Linked DNA regions of Lacrimispora indolis DSM 755. The protein of the gene in region 1 interacts with the protein of each later gene in a pairwise test. Links are inferred from orthologs where the notes say so. Each region holds a gene or a part of one and is shown on either strand. Other genes may lie near its edges.

What was found.
Region 2: the proteins of rho (region 1) and yhbY interact in binary tests that used the Escherichia coli proteins (3 or more experiments, as listed by UniProt). The link is inferred for Lacrimispora indolis DSM 755 from one-to-one orthologs.

Annotation. Positions count from the first base shown.
Region 1 is NZ_AZUI01000001.1:1,212,916-1,216,167, reverse strand. The notes cover bases 330-3,252. They hold rho (transcription termination factor Rho), read left to right. Parts: upstream 330-945; coding sequence 946-2,559; downstream 2,560-3,252. Other genes in these bases: K401_RS0105860 (DUF1385 domain-containing protein), read left to right, coding at 3,103-3,252; rpmE (50S ribosomal protein L31), read left to right, coding at 2,694-2,903; K401_RS0105880 (replication-associated recombination protein A), read left to right, coding at 330-781. In the rest of the region: more of K401_RS0105880, read left to right, coding at 1-329. UniProt on the Escherichia coli protein: Facilitates transcription termination by a mechanism that involves Rho binding to the nascent RNA, activation of Rho's RNA-dependent ATPase activity, and release of the mRNA from the DNA template.
Region 2 is NZ_AZUI01000001.1:5,082,236-5,085,487, reverse strand. Bases 92-3,014 are described here. They hold yhbY (ribosome assembly RNA-binding protein YhbY), read left to right. Parts: upstream 92-1,366; coding sequence 1,367-1,663; downstream 1,664-3,014. Other genes in these bases: rsfS (ribosome silencing factor), read left to right, coding at 2,906-3,014; yqeK (bis(5'-nucleosyl)-tetraphosphatase (symmetrical) YqeK), read left to right, coding at 2,313-2,909; nadD (nicotinate-nucleotide adenylyltransferase), read left to right, coding at 1,699-2,316; obgE (GTPase ObgE), read left to right, coding at 92-1,351. Also shown: more of obgE, read left to right, coding at 68-91; more of rsfS, read left to right, coding at 3,015-3,252.

The DNA.
Region 1 (3,252 bases):
GGTTTATGACAAGGACAAAGGAATGGGGTCCTATAACGCTGTGATTGACGAAGATGCAAAAGAGTTTCTGGCGGATGTTTCCAACGGAGATGCAAGAGCTGCTTTAAATGCGGTGGAGCTTGGGATATTGACCACGGAACGGAACCTGTCGGATGGAAAAATCCATATCAATCTTCAGGTTGCCGAAGAGTGCATCCAAAAGCGGGTGGTGCGTTACGACAAGACAGGAGATAATCATTACGATACCATATCGGCTTTTATAAAGAGCATGCGGGGTTCGGACCCGGATGCAGCCGTTTATTATCTGGCAAGGATGCTTTATGCCGGAGAGGATATAAAATTCATTGCCAGAAGGATCATGATCTGCGCTGCGGAGGATGTGGGAAATGCGGATCCTCAGGCTCTTGTTGTAGCGGTTGCTGCAGTCCAGGCTGCGGAGAGGATCGGGCTTCCGGAAGCCCAGATCATCCTGTCCCAGGCAGTTACCTATGTAGCCTCGGCGCCTAAGAGCAATGCAGCCTGCATGGCAGTGTTTGAGGCACTGGATTCGGTGAGGAACCAGAAAACCATGCCGGTGCCGGTTCATTTACAGGATTCCCACTATAAGGGAGCATCAAAGCTGGGCCATGGACAGGGGTATCTCTATGCTCACGATTATCCCGGCAATTATGTAAAACAGCAGTATTTACCCGATGGAATGGAAGGAACAGAGTTTTACCACCCAACGGAAAATGGTTATGAGAGTAAAATAAAAGAGCGTTTAAGGGAACTAAAAAAATAACTTTTCTTTTTTTATATAAAGGTATATAATAGGCGTATCATACGACCTGATTTAGCATGATTTGGGCCGGAGCAACCCTTCCGGCCATCTGTTGCGATATTCTATCGTGAAGCATTCCCAAGATTATGAAACGACTGTTATAAGGAATCATGAAGGAGAATAATATGCGTGAAAAATTACAGACATTGCCGTTAGCGGAACTAAAGGAGCTTGCCAAAGCCCAGGGAATCAAGGGCTGCAGTTCCATGCGAAAAGCTGAAATTATAGATTTGCTTTGCCAAAAAGAAGAGGGGACATCTGCTTTTCCAGTTTCGCCGGGGAGTGTTTCAGCAGAAAAGGCGGAGGAAGTAAAAAAAGAGGTTCCTAAAGCTGCAGCCCATCCGGCGGCGCAGACCCAGTCTCAGCCAGAGACGGTAAGCCAGCAGGGACAGATGAATGGGGATCAGCAGATGATGTCCGCAGCAGGCAGCCAAAGAAAGACGGTTGTCCGTTCCTACCGCCAGGAAGGCCAGCAAAGGCCGGCAAGCTACCGTCCTGCTCCGGGAAATAACACAGAGTCTTATTCCAGAAATGAGGCTAGGACAGAATCTGCTCCGGAAGAACCAAAAGCAGATTTTCAGCCAAGTCCTGAACTGCAGGAGTTAGACAGCGGCATAGAAGCCCATGGTATTTTAGAAGTCATGCCTGATGGGTTTGGCTTTATCCGCTGTGAAAATTATCTTCCAGGGGAAAATGACGTCTACGTTGCCCCTTCCCAGATCCGCCGGTTTAATATGAAGACGGGAGATATCATCCACGGAAGCCGCAGGGTGAAGACGGCTACAGAAAAATTTGCCGCTCTGCTATATGTAAAGAACATCAACGGCTATCCCACCAGCGTGGCGGAACGCCGTCCAAACTTTGAAAATATGATCCCCATATTCCCGGATGAAAGACTTCACATGGAAACACATGGAGGGAAGAACACCACTGCCATGCGTGTCCTGGATCTCTTAGCTCCTATTGGAAAGGGACAGAGAGGAATGATCGTATCCCCGCCAAAAGCAGGAAAAACGACCCTGCTTAAAGACGTTGCAAAGGCCATTACCGTAAACCACCCGGAGATCCATCTCATGATCCTGCTGATCGATGAGCGCCCTGAGGAGGTTACGGATATCAAAGAATCGATTTACGGAAACAACGTGGAGGTGCTTTATTCCACCTTTGACGAGCTTCCGGATCGCCATAAGAGGGTATCGGAAATGGTGATCGAGCGTGCCAAGCGCCTTGTTGAGCATGGCCGGGATGTGGTGATCCTTTTAGACAGCATTACCCGTCTGGCAAGGGCCTATAACTTAACAGTGGCTCCAAGCGGCCGTACCTTATCCGGAGGTCTGGATCCTGCAGCCCTTCACATGCCGAAACGGTTCTTTGGCGCAGCCAGAAATATGAGGGAGGGAGGCAGCCTCACCGTTCTTGCCACCGCTCTTGTGGATACAGGCAGCCGTATGGATGATGTTATTTATGAGGAATTTAAGGGAACCGGCAATATGGAACTGGTTCTCGACAGAAAACTGTCTGAAAAGAGGATTTTCCCTGCCATTGACATCCTTAAATCCGGTACCAGAAGGGATGACCTGCTTCTTTCCAGAGAAGAGGCGGAGGCCGTTGATATCGTCCGGAAGGCTACCAACACCCTGAAACCGGAAGATGCGGTAGAGAAAATTCTGGATTTGTTCTCAAGGACAAGAAACAACAGGGAATTCGTGGAAACCTCCAAAAAAATGCGCTTTTTCTAGGGAATGCGGGTTTTTGCAGAAATAAATGCTTGCATTAAAAAAAAATTTATGTTATACTGTGTAAGCTGTTTATTAGACAAAGTCGGTTTGCGGACTGCGATTTAATAGAAATCAGAGTATGCGAGGTGAAAATCATGAAAGAGGGAATCCATCCAAATTACTATCAGGCAAAAGTAGTTTGCAACTGTGGTAATGAATTCGTAACTGGTTCTACAAAGGAAGATATCCACGTAGAAGTTTGTTCTAAATGCCATTCATTCTACACCGGTCAGCAGAAGGCTGCTTCCGCTCGTGGACGTATTGATAAATTCAATCGTAAATATGGCGTTAAGGCTGAGGCATAATTTCTTTGATGAATGCAGGCGAAGCACAGCATGAATTCAGGAAATCAGCCGTTCTATGCGTTCATTGGGCGTATGGAACTTCCTTATTATATCAGGGGCAAAGAAAAGGTTGAGTTTGGTGGAAACACTTTAGCTCAGCCTTTTTTCAGATTTGAACAAGTGAAAAGCTTCCATTTTAAACAGAGAGGTGGTTTGGCGTATGAAATATTCAGGTATCGGCGGGCAGGCCGTGATTGAAGGCGTTATGATGAAAAACGGGGATGAGTATGCCACAGCAGTCCGCAAGCCGGACGGAACCATTGAAGTGAAAAAGGATACTTATGTCAGCATGGGAGAACGGGTAAAGCTT
Region 2 (3,252 bases), 3.9 Mb from region 1 along the record:
GCCCTGCAGGTATACCTTTATGCCCAGAATGCATGGGCAGGAAAAAAGAAAGGGAACAGGTGAATGAATGTTTGCCGATAGAGCAAAAATATTTATAAGATCAGGAAAAGGCGGTGACGGTCATGTCAGCTTCCGGAGAGAACTTTATGTTCCGTGCGGCGGTCCTGACGGTGGTGACGGCGGCCGCGGCGGTGATGTTATATTTGAAGTAGACGAAGGGCTTAACACATTAAGTGATTTCCGTCATATTCACAAATATACCGCACAGGACGGAGAGTCAGGCGGAAAACGCCGTTGTCATGGAAAAGACGGCGGAGATATGGTGATCAAGGTTCCGGAGGGAACAGTGATCAAGGATTTTGAATCCGGAAAAGTCATTGCCGACATGTCCGGAGAGAACCGCCGGGAGGTTATTTTAAAGGGCGGTAAAGGCGGCCAGGGAAATATGCATTATGCAACTCCTACCATGCAGGCTCCCAAGTATGCTCAGCCCGGACAGGCTTCCCAGGAACTTTGGGTACAGCTTGAATTAAAGGTTATTGCTGATGTGGGACTTGTTGGGTTCCCTAATGTAGGGAAGTCCACGCTTCTTTCCAGAGTCAGCAATGCGAGGCCTAAGATAGCTAATTACCATTTTACCACCTTAAACCCTCATTTGGGTGTTGTGGATATAGATGGTGGAAAGGGCTTTGTGATGGCTGACATTCCAGGCCTTATTGAAGGCGCTTCCGAAGGCGTTGGATTGGGACATGATTTTCTCCGCCATATTGAGCGGACAAGAGTTCTGGTTCATGTGGTTGATGCCGCATCTACGGAAGGGAGATATCCAATTGCGGATATTCATGCAATCAATAAGGAGCTGGGCGCATATAATCCGGAACTGTTAAAGCGGCCTCAGATCATTGCAGCTAATAAGACGGATGCGATCTATGATGACGGTGAGGATCCGGTTGAAAGGCTTAAGACGGAATTTGAACCTCAGGGTGTTAAGGTTTATCCAATATCTGCAGTAAGCGGCAAGGGCGTAAAGGAACTGTTATATGCCATATATGAACTGCTTCAGACTGTGAACTTAAGTCCGATCATATTTGAAAAAGAATTTGATGTAAAAAATCTGACTGATGCATTGCTTCCGTATACTGTGGAAGTAACAGAGGATGGGGTATATGTGGTAGAAGGCCCCCGCATTGAAAAGATGTTGGGCTATACGAATCTGGAATCAGAAAAAGGCTTCAGTTTCTTCCAGAAGTTCTTAAAGGATAATGGAATTTTAGAAGAGCTGGAACAGGCGGGGATTAAAGAAGGAGATACAGTCCGCATGTATGGTCTTGAATTTGACTATTACAAATAGTACGAGGAGAATAATATGACAAGTAAGCAGAGATCCTATTTAAAGGGATTGGCGATGAATATAGATCCTATCTTCCAGATTGGAAAATCCAGCCTGACACCGGAGATTACCAATGCGGTTGCAGAAGCGCTGGAGGCCAGAGAATTGATAAAGATTACTGTGCTGAAGAATTGCCTGGATGATGGAAGCAGCATTGCCGGTGTATTGGCAGAGAGGACTCATTCCGAGGTCGTTCAGGTGATCGGAAGGAAGATTGTCCTTTATAAGCAGGCGAAAGAGGAAAATAAGAGGAAGATCGTTCTTCCGAAATAATCCTGTTTCGTTTATGAGTCAGGGAGTCGAATATTATGGGTAAAATCGGCATTATGGGTGGTACGTTTGATCCAATCCACAATGGACATTTGATGCTTGGTGAACAGGCATATAAGGAATATGGCTTAAAGGAAGTCTGGTATATGCCTTCCGGGCATCCTCCTCATAAAAAAAGCCGCAATGTAACAGAACCGGCCATTCGTCTTGCTATGACGGAACTTGCTGTGAAAGCTTATAAAGGCTTTGTTTGTTCGGATTTTGAGATAAAACGGACCGGGTATACGTATACGGCACAGACATTAAGATTATTGCATGAAGCATATCCGGAGCATTCCTTTTATTTCATCATTGGAGCGGATTCTTTATATGAGATTGAGAACTGGTATGAGCCGGACCTGGTGCTGGCTCAGGCGGTCATACTGACTGCCTGGCGGGAATATGAGGAGGCGGACCGTTCCATGGAACGGCAGATCGCTTATCTGGCTTCCAAGTATAACGCGGACATCCGCACGCTTCACTGCGGGGAAATGGACATCTCTTCCGCGGAGCTGCGGCGCATGATAGCCAGGGACCAGTCAATATCAGACTATGTTCCGGGTGAGGTTGTGGCTTATATCAAAGCCCACGGTTTATATCAGGAGTTGGAACAATGAAAGATCTAATCTTAGAGTTAAGAAATGATTTAAAGGGAAGATTAACATCTTCCAGGTTTGAGCATACAATCAGTGTATCATTTATCTGCACTGCATTAGCAATGCGTTATGGCTGCGACTTAAATAAAGCGGAGCTTGCCGGTTTGCTCCATGACTGTGCCAAGCCTTATGGAGATGATGAGATTATCAGAAAATGCAGGAAACAGGGTCTTCCATTAACTGACGATGAACTCAAAGCCCCAGTGGTGCTTCATGCGAAATATGGAGCATGGCTGGCAGAGCATAAATATCGTATAAATGACGAAGAAATCATAAACGCCATCCGTTGGCATACCACCGGCAGGCCGGAGATGTCAACACTGGAAAAAATCGTTTTTACGGCCGATTATATTGAACCAAGGCGTGACAGGGCGGCCAATCTGACGCTTGTACGGTCGATGGCATTTGCAGACTTAGACGAGTGTGTTTATCTGATCCTTAAGGATACATTAGATTATCTGGCAGGAAAGGGCAGTTTTGTGGACTCCATGTCAAAACAGGCATATGCTTATTATAAGCAGGTTCATGAAGAAAAGAAGGGAGAGCAAGGATGAATCAGTCAATTGAGATGGTAAAAACCGCTTATGCGGCTTTATCTGATAAGAAAGGTGAAGATATCAGAATCATTGATATACACAAAGTATCAGTAATGGCAGATTATTTTATTATTGCCAGCGGTACTAATACAAATCAGGTTCAGGCAATGGTTGATAATGTAGAGGAAGAACTTGGAAAGAAGGGATTCGTCTGCAGACAGGTAGAAGGCTATCAGTCTGCCAACTGGATACTCATGGATTACGGCGACATCATTGTCCATGTATTTGACCGTGATAATCGTTTGTTCTATGATTTGGAAAGAATCTGGAGAGATGGAAAGATGATTGAAGCTGAGGATTT